DNA from 4 places in the Bacillus sp. EB106-07-01-XG149 genome. Region 1 is predicted to be linked to each of the others. Evidence: predicted binding sites of a transcription regulator. Region 1 holds the regulator's gene; each other region holds the start of a gene.
What was found. Region 1 encodes Rex, which represses fermentation and respiration genes when NADH is low (regulators of the CRP and FNR family bind a similar motif). Its sites were predicted from a motif close to TTGTGAAATATTTCACAA; they were not measured.
Positions count from the first base shown of each region.

Region 2: the regulator Rex is predicted to act here: its motif matches at 2,005-2,022, upstream of AC3WTA_RS21225 (DUF1641 domain-containing protein).
Region 3: the regulator Rex is predicted to act here: its motif matches at 1,513-1,530, upstream of AC3WTA_RS14175 (formate/nitrite transporter family protein).
Region 4: the regulator Rex is predicted to act here: its motif matches at 2,719-2,736, upstream of AC3WTA_RS12125 (L-lactate dehydrogenase).

Region 1 is NZ_JBYTDP010000016.1:7,765-11,983, reverse strand. It holds gene AC3WTA_RS28245 (ABC-F family ATP-binding cassette domain-containing protein) at 1-1,574, opposite strand, end outside; gene AC3WTA_RS28240 (redox-sensing transcriptional repressor Rex) at 1,762-2,391, shown strand; gene AC3WTA_RS28235 (YdiK family protein) at 2,421-2,612, opposite strand; gene AC3WTA_RS28230 (CPBP family intramembrane glutamic endopeptidase) at 2,609-3,358, opposite strand; gene groES (co-chaperone GroES) at 3,760-4,044, shown strand; gene groL (chaperonin GroEL) at 4,083-4,219, shown strand, end outside.
Region 2 is NZ_JBYTDP010000005.1:293,750-297,968, forward strand. It holds gene tyrS (tyrosine--tRNA ligase) at 1-85, shown strand, start outside; gene AC3WTA_RS21220 (NAD(P)/FAD-dependent oxidoreductase) at 282-1,460, opposite strand; gene AC3WTA_RS21225 (DUF1641 domain-containing protein) at 1,505-1,945, opposite strand; gene AC3WTA_RS21230 (winged helix-turn-helix transcriptional regulator) at 2,376-2,723, opposite strand; gene AC3WTA_RS21235 (MFS transporter) at 3,119-4,219, shown strand, end outside.
Region 3 is NZ_JBYTDP010000003.1:369,249-373,467, reverse strand. It holds gene AC3WTA_RS14185 (TrkH family potassium uptake protein) at 1-323, shown strand, start outside; yybP-ykoY riboswitch at 362-527, shown strand; gene AC3WTA_RS14180 (TerC family protein) at 618-1,412, shown strand; gene AC3WTA_RS14175 (formate/nitrite transporter family protein) at 1,615-2,466, shown strand; partial or broken gene AC3WTA_RS14170 (cyclic-phosphate processing receiver domain-containing protein) at 2,494-2,806, opposite strand; gene AC3WTA_RS14165 (prepilin peptidase) at 2,821-3,543, opposite strand; gene AC3WTA_RS14160 (LutC/YkgG family protein) at 3,656-4,219, opposite strand, start outside.
Region 4 is NZ_JBYTDP010000002.1:1,140,455-1,144,673, forward strand. It holds gene AC3WTA_RS12115 (RNA-guided endonuclease TnpB family protein) at 1-731, opposite strand, end outside; partial or broken gene AC3WTA_RS12120 (hypothetical protein) at 910-1,122, shown strand; gene AC3WTA_RS12125 (L-lactate dehydrogenase) at 1,658-2,602, opposite strand; gene AC3WTA_RS12130 (DUF4179 domain-containing protein) at 3,086-4,114, opposite strand; gene AC3WTA_RS12135 (sigma-70 family RNA polymerase sigma factor) at 4,107-4,219, opposite strand, start outside.

The DNA of each region.
Region 1 (4,219 bases):
TACTCTTGTGCACCTTCTGTTGACAACTCAACAACGGTCGTCGTTACACGATTAATAAAGTAGCGGTCATGTGAAACAAATAGAAGGGTGCCTGGATAATCAATTAAAGCATTCTCCAAAATTTCTTTACTATTTAAATCAAGATGGTTCGTAGGTTCATCGAGAATTAATAAATTCGATTTTTGCATCATAAGTTTTGCAAGAGCTAATCGAGCTTTTTGTCCACCACTAAGAGAAGATACTGGTTTTAGTACATCATCCCCTGTGAATAAGAAGTTACCTAATATCGTGCGAATTTCTTTTTCGGGCTGCAGTGGATATTCATCCCATAACTCATTTAAAACTCGCTTAGAAGATGTTAAGTTTGCTTGTTCTTGATCATAATAACCAACAGATACATTGGATCCGAAAGAAACATCACCATTTAATAGTGGTAACTTATTCACAAGTGATTTTAATAATGTGGATTTCCCAATTCCGTTTGGACCAACTAAAGCAACGCTATCCCCGCGAGTTAAGCGCATAGTTACATGTTCAATAATCGGATCATCATCATAGCCGATAGTTGCATCCTTTACTTGTAAAACATCATTTCCACTTTGTTTTTCGATATCGAAGTGGAAGGATGCTGACTTAGAATCACCTAAAGGTCTAGTCAATAATTCCATTCTATCTAATTGTTTACGACGGCTTTGAGCACGTTTTGTCGTAGATGCGCGAGCTATATTTTTTTGAACGAAATCCTCAAGCTTAGCGATTTCATCTTGTTGTTTTTCATAACGTTTCATGTCTTGCTCGTATAATGCTGATTTCAAGTCTAAATATTTACTGTAGTTACCAACAAATCGTCTGCTTTCTTTATTCGAAATTTCATATACTTGTGTAACGAGTTTATCTAAGAAATAACGGTCATGAGAAACGATTAGTATTGCGCCAGGATAGCCTTGTAAATATTGTTCAAGCCATGTTAATGTTTCGATGTCTAAATGGTTTGTAGGCTCGTCCAAAATAAGTAGGTCTGGTTTCGTTAATAATAATTTACCGAGAGCTAATCGTGTTTTTTGTCCACCACTTAATGTAGAAATCGTCGTCTGGTGCGTTTCAACTGGGAAGCCAAGACCACTTAAAATCGAGCGAATATCTGCTTCATATTGATATCCACCTTGATCTTTATAATCTAATTGCAATTGGTCATAATCAGCTAATAATCTTTCATATGTAGCCTCGTTTGAAAAGTTTTCTTCTTTTCCCATCTCTTGCTCTAGCCTTCGAAGTTTTGTCTCCATTTGCTGCAAGTGTGTAAAGACGGTTAACATTTCATCCCAAATTGTTAAAGATGTTTCTAACCCGGTATTTTGAGCTAAATATCCGATTGAGACATCTTTCGGTTTTATAATTTCGCCACCATCATGAGATAGCTCACCAGCTATTATTTTTAATAATGTAGATTTTCCGGCCCCATTTCGTCCGACTAATGCGATACGATCTTTCGTTTGAACTTCTAATTTTATGTTTGCAAGAATCGTTTCTGCACCGTATAATTTCGTAAGCGCGTTTACTTGTAATAAAATCAATGTTTTCACCTCAAATAATTTCTTAACTTTGCCATGTTTATATTTCTCAATCATACTAAAAATAGTGTATAGTTTAAAATAAAGAGAGAATACTTCTTCTCTTTATTATACAGGGAAATTCATGAGTGCTAAACTTCTGTATTTGATTCAAGTATATGAATAAAGATAGGAAGAGAGGAGAGGTTATATGGATCAGCAAAAAATTCCACAGGCCACTGCCAAACGATTGCCTCTATACTATCGATTTATCCAAAACTTATCTCTTTCTGGTAAGCAACGTGTTTCATCAGCCGAATTGAGCGAAGCGGTAAAAGTTGATTCCGCAACGATTCGAAGAGATTTTTCATATTTTGGAGCGTTAGGGAAAAAAGGTTATGGATATAACGTAAATTATTTATTATCATTTTTCCGTGAAACACTCGACCAAGATGATATAACACGTGTAGCACTTATTGGAGTAGGTAATTTAGGGACCGCTTTCTTACATTATAATTTCACGAAAAACAATAATACAAAAATTGAAATGGCGTTTGATGTTAGTGAAGAGAAAGTCGGGACAGAAATCGGGGGCATTCCTGTATATCATTTAGATGAATTAGAAGAACGTTTATCAACTGATATACAAGTGGCAATATTAACAGTACCCGCTACAGTAGCACAATCTGTAGCAGATAGATTGGCAGAAACGAACGTGCATGGTATTTTAAATTTCACACCAGCGCGCTTAAATGTGTCAGATAATATAAGAATTCACCATATTGATTTAGCGGTAGAGTTACAAACACTTGTTTACTTTTTAAAGAATTATCCACAATAAAACGCAGAGGAAGCGACCTCTGCGTTTTATTATTGTTTTTTCTTTGTGAATTTAACTAAGATAAGGCGAAGTGCCAAATTAAAATCAATTGTTGCCATAACTGCAAATAGTATTGTCCACATATTCCAGATTGTATCTGTTACGTTCGTAATGGCGAAGCGTGTAAAGATACATCCTAGAAGGAAGTACAATGCAGCCATGAACAATGGTGAGTTCCTCATACTAAAAATCCTCCGATAAAGCCTTGCATTTTTTCAGCTTCTTTAATCATTTCTTGAATTTGTTCATTGCTCATTAAAACTTGAGCAACTGCAACTAATGTATTCATTGCAACATGAGCCGCGATAGGGACGATAATACGCTTCGTTTTTACATATAAAAAGGCGAATACGAGTCCCATAGAAGTGTATACCAATAAGTGAGTGAAATCAAAATGAATTGCTGCGAATACAAGAGAACTAATGATAGCAGCAATAAAGAAGTTAAACTTCTTATAAAGTGTACCAAATAAAATTTTTCTAAATACGATTTCTTCCAAAATAGGTCCTATTATAGAGATAACGATAAGGAACCAAGGTGTCGTTCTTGCGATATCCATAAGTCTTGCTGTATTTTCTGATCCAGGTTTAATTCCTAATACACGCATTTCTATCATACCGGCAATACTTTGTGAGAAAAATGCTAGGAAGAACCCAATAAAAATCCAACCAATCGTAGCTGGAACAGTAGAGCGCATTGTATCTAAACGTCTGTCACGAATATCTGTTCTAAGTAACCAAAGTACGATACATAATGCAATAAAGAAGCTAATGATTGCCCAGTGGCCAGTTATGAGTTGAAATTTCTCTTCTCTAGTAAATCCTCTGTTATCATAAAGTCCAGTTTTCAGCAGAAGTGGTAATCCAGCAATGGATGATAACTGCATTAAAATGTATGTAACGATAACCCACCAATATTGTTTTTTCAAATGGTTTAACCATCCTTTCTAACTCTAGTGTATGAGATAAGGTAGGATAACATGTAAGTATGCTACCTACGATATAAACTTCACTTAAATTATGTTTTTTTCGTAAATCCTTATTTGAAATTATAATAGAAGACAGGAGAAAGTTGTGTGTATAGCGAAAACAACTTAGGGTGTCCTTTCATATTGTAACATACGAGTAGTGGAAACAACGATTCATATAGTAAAGGTAGAAGAAGAGGGACTCTATATAGAAAAGTGTATAGCTTAATTTGCGAAAAAATTATGATTTTTTTACTTGCAAAAGAAATTGAGATTATTTATTATTATAAGTGTGTTAGCACTCGGGTGACTTGAGTGCTAATAAATAAAATTTACATAACAAAATGAGGAGGTTATTGTTCATGCTAAAGCCATTAGGTGATCGCGTTGTAATTGAGCTTGTTCAAGCAGAAGAAAAAACAGCAAGTGGTATTGTATTACCAGACACTGCAAAAGAAAAACCACAAGAGGGTAAAGTTATTGCAGTAGGTACTGGTCGAGTGCTTGAAAATGGTGAGCGTGTTGCTTTAGAGGTAGCTGCAGGTGATCTTATCATCTTCTCAAAATATGCAGGTACTGAAGTAAAATACGAAGGTACTGACTACTTGATTTTACGTGAAAGTGACATTTTAGCAGTTATTGGTTAATTATATAAATCTTAAAAAATTCAAGGGGGTCAATTATTATGGCAAAAGATATTAAATTTAGTGAAGAAGCACGTCGTTCGATGCTTCGCGGTGTCGACACTCTTGCAAACGCAGTTAAAGTAACGCTTGGACCAAAAGGTCGTAACGTTGTACTTGAGAAAAAATTCGGTTCACC
Region 2 (4,219 bases), on a different contig from region 1:
TGTTACTGTAGAAAATTCATTTGATGGACGATTTATTATTATTCGTAAAGGGAAGAAGAACTACAGCTTAGTGAAATTGGGATAATAATTTTTGTGGAAGAGTGGAAGTAAGAAAGATGCTTTCACTCTTTTCATATACACAATTTCGACACAAAAAAGTCAGTATATTTAGATAATTGAAAAGGGTTATAGTAATTCTTTGCCGAATATAAGTAAGTAGAGAATATTACGGATAAAAATAGCCCGAACCATGCAGGGCATGATTCGGGTTTATATTCAGATTAGTAAGCTAAGCTGAATAGACCTTTAATGTGTGATAAGTAACGAACGTTACTTGCTTCTTTCATTAATGATGCTGGTAAGCCTTTAAGTGGAGTATTGCTTGCTCCAATTGTAGCAACAGCATCTTTACGTCCTAGACTAGCAAGTGTTCCAGAGTTAATAGGTGCGAACTCTTCGAAAGCTTTGCCTTCTAGTGCTGCGTATAAGTTGTATCCAATTAACTCACCCATTTGCCAAGCGATTTGTGCAGTTGGTGGGTATGGACGACCGTCTGGAGAGAAGACAACAGCGCTGTCTCCAGCAACGAATACGTCTTTGTGAGAAGTAGATTGTAGGTATGCATCAACTGTTGCACGGCCACGGTTTACTTCAAGGCCTGATTCACCGATTAATGGGTTACCTTGTACGCCGCCTGTCCAAACGAATGTGTTAGCAACAAGTTTTTGACCGTCTTTTAAGTCGATTTCATTGCCAGCAACGTTTGTTACAGGAAGACCTGTTAAGAATGTAACACCGCGTGCTTCTAGGCTAGTAGTTGCACGTTCGATTAAGTGGTCTGGTAATACTGGAAGGATTTTTGGACCTGCTTCAACAAGAAGAAGTTTAACTTCTTTTGGATTTACGCCGTGGCTTTTTGCAAGTTTAGGCATAATGTCAGCAAGCTCACCAACTAGCTCAACGCCAGTTAATCCGCCACCGCCGATTACAATTGTAGCATCAGCTTCGTTTTTCGTTTTCGCGTATTCACGAATACGGTCTTCAACGTGTTTGTAGATTTTGTTTGCATCAGCAGCAGATTTTAATACCATGCTGTTTTCTTCTAGTCCTGGAATACCGAAGTAAGCAGTTTTACTTCCTAAAGCAACTACAAGTGCATCGTAAGATAAAGTAGTGCCACCAGCTAGTTTAATTTCTTTGCTATCAACTGAGAATGACTCAACTGTTGCGATTTTAAGATCGATGTCTTTACCTTTGAAAAGCTTTGTAAGTGGCATTGCAATTGCTTGCTCAGCAACGTTACCAGCTGCAAGGCGGTGTAGTTCAGTGATGATTTGGTGTGTTGGGTATTGGTTAATCACTGTAACTTGTGCTTCTGATTTGCTGTAATATTTACGTACGTTTAAAGCGGCAAGAAGACCGCCATAACCAGCGCCTAAGATGACAATTTGTTTTGACATAGTATGATATCCCCCGTCTTTACTAATTGTTGTTATAAGTTAAATTATTTATTGTTACGTTCTGCACTAATTTGAAGGTATGCGTTCACAAAGCGGAACATTTTTTGTGCTTGTGGGTCTTTTAGTAATTTTAATAGACCGAACAGGCCGATAACTTCGTTGCTTTCGTCAGCACGATCTTTCGCTTCGATAGCAGTTGCAGCCATGCCTTTCACTGTATCTTTTACAGGTTCTACAAGCTCTGTGATTGCACTAACAGTGTCGCTTTTTAATACTTCATCAGTAGCAACAGTTTGAGCGAAGTCATAAGACTTAGTTAAAATATTAACAAGCTCAGTTAATTTTGGAAGCTGTTCTACTAGTGTTGTTAATGATTCTTGTACCTCAGGTTTTAACAACTGATCAAGTACATCAAGTTGTCCTTGGCTAGCAGAAATTTGTACAGTTTCTTGTTCTGGCTTTGTTTGAGTCATAGTTTCTGGCATCTCCAATTCTCCTTTACGATAGCAATACTCTTATTTTTGATAGGTAAGATAGTAAACGTTTGCGAAACTTTATACAAAGTTTCACAAAGCACAATAAAATGCCTTTAAATTTATGCCAGCAAGTAAGCTGAAATCATAAATCCAAAACCATAATGTCCTACCTATTATTTATGAACTGTCCGATACATGGCTTGTCCGCATAATGGAAAGTTCCTTTATCGGAAAGTGTATATAATATATATCCTATATTATATACTATATACACCTATGTTAACATAAAAATGATTCCTAATTATTTGATATTAAGCGTATAACGTAGTACTGACAAGGCGTGAAAGCGCATAAATTATTTTGATAAGGTAGGAAATGTACGTATATATAAATAAAAAAAGGAAAAAATGGACAAAGTTATGTTCATTTTTTCCTTTTTTTATTGTTCACCTTCTGTAATTAGCATCGATGTGTTACCGCTTTTTTCAAGGTGGCATTCGCCCCAAGTACAAAGAGAATCAAGAATGGATTCTAAAGACCAACCGTAGTCTGTAAGAGAATATTCTACTTTCGGTGGTACTTGATTGTATACCTTTCTTTGAATAACTCCGTCTTCTTCTAATTCGCGTAATTGCTGTGTTAACATCTTTTGTGTAATACCAGGCATGAGACGTTTTAATTCACTCGTTCTCTTTGTACCTTTCGTTAAGTGGCAAAGAATAACGACTTTCCATTTTCCGCCGATAACCTCTAAAGTCGCTTCAACGGGAATATTATATTTCTTCATATAAAAAATCTCCTTTGATGAATATAGATTTCAGTTCTCCAACAAAAGAAGCTAAATAATTTAAATGTTACTAAAAAGTACCTATAGCACTTTAAAGTACGTACTTTTTATCATGTTGAATATGTTCCATAATAGCATATGTAAGAGGGAAATGAGTAGTACGGTACTAAAAAGTGCCTATGTTACTTTTTGGTACCTATCGTACTTTAAAGTGCGTTCTTCAAAAAAAGAGTGAAGCCATTCATAATAGCATATATCAGCAGTAAAGTTATGTTTGTAGAAGATAAAAAGGCCTTTTTATCACACTATTATGATTGGATTTCTCGCATTAAGGAGGAGTTCAATTGAATTCATATACAGTATCTTCTTCGGCAGTACAGACGAATCGAAGAAGTATGTTTGCTTTATTAGCACTAGCAATTAGTGCGTTTGGAATTGGTACAACCGAATTTATTAGTGTCGGTTTATTACCATCTATTTCAGAGGATTTACATGTTTCTGTTACAACAGCGGGTTTAACCGTTTCTTTATATGCATTAGGAGTAGCGTTTGGTGCCCCAGTATTAACGTCGTTAACAGCTAGTATGTCGCGAAAGACGTTATTAATGTGGATTATGACTATTTTCATTATTGGTAATGGAATTGCGGCAGTGGCAACAAGTTTTACTGTGTTACTTATCGCGAGGGTTGTATCTGCGTTTGCGCATGGTGTTTTTATGTCGATAGGATCCACAATTGCGGCTGCGCTTGTACCAGAGAATAAACGTGCAAGTGCAATTGCATTTATGTTTACTGGTTTAACTGTTGCGACCATTACAGGTGTACCGATTGGAACATTTATCGGTCAACAATTTGGTTGGAGAGCATCGTTTATGGTAATTGTGGCAATTGGAATCGTTGCCTTAATCGCTAACAGTATGCTGATTCCGTCTAACTTGAAAAAAGGTACATCCGTATCATTTCGTGATCAATTCAAACTGATTACGAATGGAAGACTATTACTTGTATTTACTATTACTGCATTAGGGTACGGGGGGACATTCGTAACATTTACGTATTTATCTCCGCTATTACAAGAAGTAACAGGATTTAAATCAAGTACCGTTACAATTATTTTGTTAGTGTACGGAATTGCAATTGCGATTGGGAATATGGTTGGCGGAAAATTATCAAATCATAATCCGATTCGAGCATTATTTTACATGTTCTTTATTCAAGCGATTGTATTATTTGTTTTAACATTTACAGCACCATTTAAAGTCGCTGGACTCATCACAATTATTTTTATGGGACTATTTGCGTTTATGAATGTTCCAGGGCTACAAGTGTATGTCGTTATCTTGGCTGAGAGATTTGTTCCAAGTGCTGTTGATGTGGCATCAGCGATTAACATTGCAGCATTTAACGCAGGAATTGCTCTTGGTGCTTACTTGGGCGGTATTGTAACGAACTCGTTAGGGTTAATTCATACGGCCTGGGTAGGAGGCATTATGGTA
Region 3 (4,219 bases), on a different contig from region 1:
TTAAAAAATCTATTAAAGATACTCTCATTGTCAAAGCATTGACCATCACTATTATTTCCATTTCATTTATCTTTTTTGCTATTTTAATTTTAAGTATTACTGAGCGAGTTCCTCTATTGATGAGTGCTTTCGAAGTATTTTCAGCATTTGGGACTGTGGGTCTCAGTATGAATTTCACACCACACTTAACTATGATCGGAAAAGCTATTATCATCTTTATGATGTTTTTTGGGAAAATGGGACCTTTAACATTGGCTTTTTCATTTGCACGTAAAAAGAACCGAAAAATAAAATATCCAAATGAAGATATTTTAACAGGTTGACAACCGTATAAATTATCCATATAATGAGAGTACAATAGCATATCTCCAAAGGGGAGTAGCGTCCAAGAATATTTCTTGGAAACAAAGTCGTCATTACGTAGAACTTAGTTCTTCCGGCTTTGTTGGCATTTTCATTACATATGTCTAGCAAGACCTTTGCCTATTAACGGCAGAGGTCTTTTTTGTATTAATTTCCAAATTCTTCCAAAGTTAATAGGCAGGAGTATGGGGAAACTAAATAGTGGGGAAATTCTTCACTTATTTAGTACTTATAGAAATGAGAGGAGAATGTACATGGATGTATCATTATTATTGGAGTATGGTTGGGTATTACTCATCCTAATTGCACTAGAGGGGATTTTAGCGGCTGATAACGCTCTCGTTCTTGCAATTATGGTAAAACATTTACCAGAAGAAAAACGAAAGAAAGCACTATTTTACGGATTAGCGGGGGCATTTGTTTTCCGTTTCGGATCGTTATTTATGATTTCGTTCCTAGTCGACGTATGGCAAGTGCAAGCAATCGGTGCCATTTATCTTATGTTTATCGCTGGTAATCACTTATTTAAAACGTATGTTAAAAAGAATTCGGATGAAGACACAGAAGAAAAAGAAGCAAAGAAAAAACAAGAGAACTTTTGGTGGACTGTATTTAAAGTTGAGGTTGCTGATATCGCCTTTGCAGTTGATTCAATTTTAGCTGCTGTTGCATTAGCAATGACTTTACCAAAAACAGGCTTAGGTACAATTGGTAGTCTTGATACTGGGCAATTCGTTGTTATCTTTGTAGGTGGACTTATCGGATTAATCATTATGCGATTTGCAGCAACTGCTTTCGTACAAATATTAAAACGTAAACCAGGACTTGAAACCGCAGCATTTTTAATTGTAGGTTGGGTTGGTGTGAAATTAGCAATTTATACATTAGCACACCCTGCATTAAATGTAATTCCGCATTCATTCCCAGAATCTACGCCATGGAAACTTACATTCTGGATTGTATTAGTTGGAATCGCAGTTGGTGGCTGGTTCTTCTCGAAAGAAGTAGAAGTAAAAGTAGAAAAGAATTTAGACGAAAAAGCGCTGTAATTACAGCGCTTTTTCTTTTTCCCTTCCCCCTCTCAATGTCCAGAAAAAATTCCATTATACTATCTTTTGTAAACGTTTTCTTAATCTATGTATGTCCTTTTTGTGAAACATTGCACAAACTTATTGAAACTAAGAACGATTCCATGTACTTTATTCATATAAGGAGTATTTATAGATGATGTACTAAAGGAGCGTATTACTCATGCTAGAACAAGGATTAGATTATGTTGTCAAACTGGCTAAGAGCAAAAAACAAATGCTAGATACAAACCCGATGCAATATTTCATTCGTGCCGCACTTGCGGGTATTTATATCGGTTTTATTATTGTACTATGTTTTAAATTAGGTAACTTTTTTCACATTGCAGATTCACCAGCAACTTATTTAGCTGCTTCTATGTTTTTCGGAATTGCTCTCGTTCTTATTATATATGGCGGTGCTGAATTGTTTACTGGAAACACAATGTACTTCACTGTAGCAACTTTAAGAAAAGAAACAACGATTTCTGATACACTTCGTAACTGGTTCGCTTGTTATGCAGGGAATTTAGCTGGAGCTTTATTCTTTGCCTTACTATTTTATGCAACTGGAATTTTCGAAGCAATTGATCACGGCCATTTCATGAATAAAGTAGTAGAAGGAAAAATGAATACACCTACAATGCAATTATTCTTTAAAGCAATTTTATGTAACTGGCTTGTATGTCTTGCGTGTTTCTTACCTTCTCAAGTTAAAGGTGATACAGCAAAAATTATGATGATGATGCTACTCGTTTTCACATTCTTCTTATCTGGTTACGAGCATAGCATTGCAAACTTATCACTGTTTGCTCTATCTTTAGTTTCACCGCATCCGGAGACAATTTCTTTTGCAGGTGCTATTCATAACTTAATTCCAGTTACAATCGGTAACATTATTGGCGGGTCCGTCTTTGTCGGTATGGTATACCATTACTTAACAAAAAAAGTACCTGACGTGAAACAAGAAGAAACTGAATTAGTAGCAGCTCAACAAGAAGAAATCATTCCGTTACAAGCACATATGAAACATTAAAAACTCCAAAGTTTTACTTTGGAGTTTTTAGCTCCCCACATATTTAACAACAAGGTGCGGATTAATTTCTCCTTCTTCCTTTCCCTTATTAATTCTCTGTTTCATCTTGTGCATACCGATGACATCATTCGTATGAAGGTGAATTTCATTTACATATAAACCCTCTTTACAAAAAGCCTCTAGAAAATCTAATCCATTTCTTTCCCCCCCATCCCATATTAAAATCAAGGGAAAGAATATTCACATCATAATCCCGAACCATGTGCAAAGCACATTCTACTGTAGTGGCGGGCACATACCCGTACGGACAACTTCTTTGATCATCCATATATACATTCATTTTCTATCCCCTCTCTATTTTATATACGTGACCAACATGTAACATATTGCTCCAAGACTAATAAAAGGACCGAACGGAATTTGGCTCCTCATTTTCATACGTTTTAATACTATACCAACTCCAAAGAAACAAAGACTAAAGCAAGATGCTAAAAATAAAATCATAAAAATCCCTTTCAGTCCCACTATAAATCCAAGTAACGAAAGTAATTTTATATCCCCTCCACCAAGCCCTTCTGGATATATCTTTTGCATGCAATATAACAAAATGAATATAACGCCACTACCAACTATACTATCTGTCCAAGTCACTAACGGTACAAAAATACATTCTAAAATGAGTAAACAGGCAAACCAAGCTAAAATACGATTTGGGATTAACATATATATGTAATCTGTAACTGAAATAATAAGAAGTAGCGAAAATAGCGATAAAATGATGATAAGCTCTCGTTCCACCCCAATCATATATACAGTAAGAAAAAATATCATTCCGGTTACAAGTTCAAATACTACGTACAAAATTGAAATTTTCCTCTTACAATTCGTACAACGTCCCCGTTGTATACAAAATGAAATGATTGGGATCAATTCTTTTGGCTTTAGCACATACTTACAATAATGACAATGTGAACGAGGGGTAATGATAGACTCACCTAGCGGCACTCTCATCGCAATTAACATAAAAAAAGAACCAAACACCATCCCCACTAACAATGCATATAAATAAGTGAACATCCCTTCCTCTCCTTTCCAGAAGAACATAGCAAAAAAAGGAGAGAAATTCTACTTCATATTATTTCTATTCTATTAAAAAAGCAGGCCATTTTCTGGCCTGCTTTCCCCTCTTTTATACGATGAAATATACTGCTTTTAATGGTCCGTGTACTCCGACAACAAGATTCATTTCAATATCTGCCGAGTTACTAGGTCCTGTAATAAAGTTAATACAAGATGCTACTGCCTCGCCATTTTCTACACGTGTGTTCATATCCTGAACAGCTTGTGTAATACGAGGCACAAGTGTTTCACGTGGAATAATAGCAAAGTAAACAGTTGGTAAAAAGTGTAAAGAACGACCTTGACCTTTATGACTTTGTACAACAATCGTACCAGATTCAGCTAAAGTATAATCACTAAATGCGATTCCAATATTCGCTCTTTCTGCGATACGCATATTCTCTTCTTTTTTCTCAGGATCCCATACATTCACTTCAACATTTTGCTTTGGAAGCTCTTCTTTAAATAAAGAAGTTAATCCATAAGAATCAAAACGTTCATCTGCCGATAACATAATAGGTCCCCCGCCGTTTTCCACGATTACTTTTTGAATATCTTCACGTAAACGGTCGTTTGTCGTTTCCACTACAGTTGTATGAATGTTTGTACATTGATTTTTAAATACTTCTAACAA
Region 4 (4,219 bases), on a different contig from region 1:
TGCAACTTCGCTACACAAATGCGCTGTTTATTCCAGCGCACTGAGCCTTTCACACGTCTTGCTAATACTCGTTGTGCCTTTGCTAATCGATTCAGCATCTGACGATAAAAGCGAGGATAATTGGCTTTCTCATCTTCGCTACTCACATACAATTCGGCCATTGCGAAGTCTAATCCAACTACACTTTCTACTTCTTTCTGAACAATTTCCTTTTCATATTCAGTTAAAACAGACACATAATACTTACCAGTTGATGTCAGCGAAATCGTGCATGATTTAATGATATGGTTTTGCGGTATCTCTCTATGTTGTTTCAATCGCACTAATTTCAATTTCGGTAGTTTGATATAACCATGAAATAACATAATATTTCCGTTTACTCTATTTGTTGTATAGGATTTTCTACTCTTTTTACTTTTGAATGTAGGAAAATCACTTTGACCACTAAAAAAATTCTTATACGCAGTTTGCAAGTTTAATTGAGCGTTAGCCAATGCTAATGAATCGACTTCTTTCAACCATTCATACTTCACCTTGTATTTCGCAGGAGTAGGGAATTTTTGTTTCTTTAGTTCTTCCTTGTTCTCTTTGTATTTTTCGTATACTTTTTTCCGTTCAGCTAGCATTTTGTTATATACAAAGCGTACACACCCAAAAGTTTTACGTATCAGATTTGCTTGTTCTTCTGTTGGATACAGACGAAATTTGTACGCCTTATTATGCTTTGTCATATTAATTCATCTCACTTTTCGCCTTGATTTCCCATAAACTGTTTTACTTTATCTACGGCGAGCCACCAAAGGTGATAACACAACATGAACACTGAGTTACTATTATTTAATTTCATGGTTATACCAAAAGTCTCCTCTTATAAGGCTGATTATATCAGAGGCAAAATAAATAGGAAAACTAAATCAAACCGAAATTATCGCTAGCAACTATGGTAAAAAAGGAGTATCTGTAAAAGGCGGCGATCTTAATAACGACGGCATTGTCGATGAAAAAGACATTCGCTTCGTTGAAAAGAACTTCTTGAAAAAAGGTCCAGGTGCATCTAAATCACAAACACCTGTTGAAAAATCAAAAAGCGGTACACTAGCAGATATTTTAAAGAAATTATGATTAACGCCTAAAAAATAATAATAAAGAGCACTCTATATAAAGTAGAGTGCTCTTTTCTATAAACGACCCTTATCCAGCAAAAGGGGGTATATTGGGGATATACAAGGGAAAACGGAAAAGGAATTTATAGTGAACTACTCGCCACTTAGCAAAGCTTGAAGTGGGAGCTTCTCAGTTCCACGACGAAAGTAACCTTTCGTCTCCCTGAGCGTTACTTCGGGGCGTTCCACCCCTAGATGTCCAACGATTGGACGCTCTCTTTATACGGTTGATATTTTACGCAGGAACCGAATGGCTTGGTTTTCGCACGCTATTTTCTTCCTGCAACCTTCTATATCAAGTTATCAAAGAACTTCATATAGCTAGTTTATCAAAAGTTTTTGGCTATGCCAAACCGAAATTCATCTCCCACCTATCACTGGGCTATCGCCCTTCACGCGCCTCTGGAAAGAGAATTCTTTCGGTAAATCCTTTAAATTATATAAAAACTCAGAGGTAGGAAGCAGTTTCCCGCCTCTGAATTATTTAGCAATTATTATAGTACTGGTGCCATTGTTTCTTTTAATACTTTTACAGAATGAGCGAATTTCGCTTTTTCATCTTCATTTAGCTCAAGTTCTACGATCTCACGTACACCTTCGCGGTTAATAACAGCTGGAACACCTACGAAAGCATCTTTCTCACCATATTGTCCTTCAAGATATGCAGATACAGTTAATACGCTGTTCTCGTTGCTTAAGATTGCTTTAGTTACACGAAGTAGTGACATACCGATTCCGTAGTAAGTTGCACCTTTACGCTCGATGATATGGTAAGCTGCATCACGTACGTTTTCGAAGATTTTATCTAAGTCTTCTTGTTTGTACTGTTCGTTGTTAGCTAAGATTGTTTCTAGTTTTTGTACACCGATAGTAGCATGGCTCCATACTGGAAGTTCAGTGTCACCGTGTTCACCAACGATGTAAGCATGAACGTTACGTGGATCTACATCTAAGTAGTCACCTAACATGTAACGGAAACGAGCAGAGTCTAAAGTAGTACCAGAACCGATTACGCGCTCTTTTGGTAGACCAGATTCTTTCCAAGTTACGTAAGTTAAAATATCTACTGGGTTAGTTGCGATTAAGAAGATTCCATCGAATCCGCTATCCATAATACCGCGAACGATTTGTTTAAAGATTTTTGTGTTTTTCTCAACTAAATCTAAACGAGTTTCACCTGGCTTTTGTGGTAATCCAGCAGTGATAACTACTAAATCTGCATCTTTACAATCTGCATAGCTACCGCTCCAAACTTTTGTTGGTGATGGAGAGAATGGTACCGCATGGCTTAAGTCCATTGCTTCCCCTTCTGCTTTTGCTTCATTAACATCTACAAGTACGAATTCTTCAGCTACACCTTGGTTGATCATTGAGTAAGCGTAACTACAACCTACAGCTCCTGTTCCTACTAATACTACACGATTGATACCTTTTTTCATGTTAATTTCCCCTCTCTATTGTTCACATCTATTTTTTTATGATTGTTTAAGTAATTAATTAAAATACTAATTTAATGTTGTTTAACTTCTTTACATTCATATTGTAGCACGTATTATTGTGAATTACTTCACAAATTATGACCTATTTGTGAACTTTTTCACATAGAGTGTAAAGTTATTAAATCAAGTATGAAATCAATCTCAATGGAGGCGTTTTCTTTAGATTGTGAAAAGGTTTTTTTGGTAATTGAAATTATATCAGCGATTTTTGCAATATATCGACTTACCGACTAAACTCGACAATGATAGCAGCATAAAAACGCCACCATTTCTGTATACTTCTACAAAAAGAATAGCGTCTTTTGATTATATAGATACAAATTTCTCTTAGCTGGATAGCGATATTTTTTCCATACACGTCAAATTAACATACCATCACTTATTAACAGTCAATAGACATGGGAACCTAACAAGTCTCTTCAATTATCGTAGCAACACAGTCGTTTTCAAATCTTCAGCACCTCCATTTTTTAATGTAGCATTTAGACCACTAAGATACGTAGGTTCAATTGTTAAGGATTTTGGAGGATTATCCATTGGTGGAAGAGCTAAAACAATATGGTGTCCGTATAGTCCCGTGCTACCAACTTGCAAGCTGACTCCTTCGTAGATTCTTCCTTCATCATCAGTGACAGTATAATCGAGTGCTGGCCAGCTATCATTAGCTTCCATTTCTTTTGGATAATCAAAGGTCAAATCAATCCTCGTTGAAAGTGACGAAAAGGTTACTTGATCTACTATTAATGCATACAGATTATCTTTCGTTAATGTTTTTATATTAGGAGTGAATTTACGAATCTCACTTTCAACTTTTGTAAGAGGAAATGCTACGTTCCATGTTCCTATTTGTCCAAATAAATCTTTCCCATGGACGGAAACATCAATTTTATCACCAAATTCACCGTAATTAGCCAGAGTAAATTCATGCTGCTCAATAATAGTGTTTTGTCCTTTTGACTTCTGTGAAGTAGAACCAATTGCAGCTCTAACTTCTTTCCCATTAATGGTTACATAACTAAATCCAGCTTTCTCTTCATTACTTTTGGAAATAGGGTTTTCTCCTTTGTATTCCACCGTGACCACTAAACGTCCACCATCGTAAACAGCCTCTTTCACATTCATCGTTAAACCACTATGGTTATCTTGTCTCTCAATTGATGTAGCAAGCTCATCCTTTTCAATTTTATCAGAAGCAATATCATTAAATTGTGCATAAATGGAGCCTATAACTGGAACACTCGATAATGTCTTTGCCATAGTAGGAGAAATGAATCCAGAACCTAAGAGAGAAACACATATTCCACAAGCAACAAGACTAGAATACTTCATTGTATTTTTTCTACGGTATTGATTTTTCTTAGCTTGAAGCACGGCTGTTTTTTCTCTTTGAATTAACCTATCTTCTGGTATAGGAATATCATTGATATGGTGATTAAATTCTTCTTTATTCATAACTATATCCCTCCTTTAAAATGGGGCGTAAGGCTTGCTTTGCTCGATGTAATTGAGATTTTACGGTTCCTTCTGGAGAATTAAGAATCTCAGCAATTTCCTTAA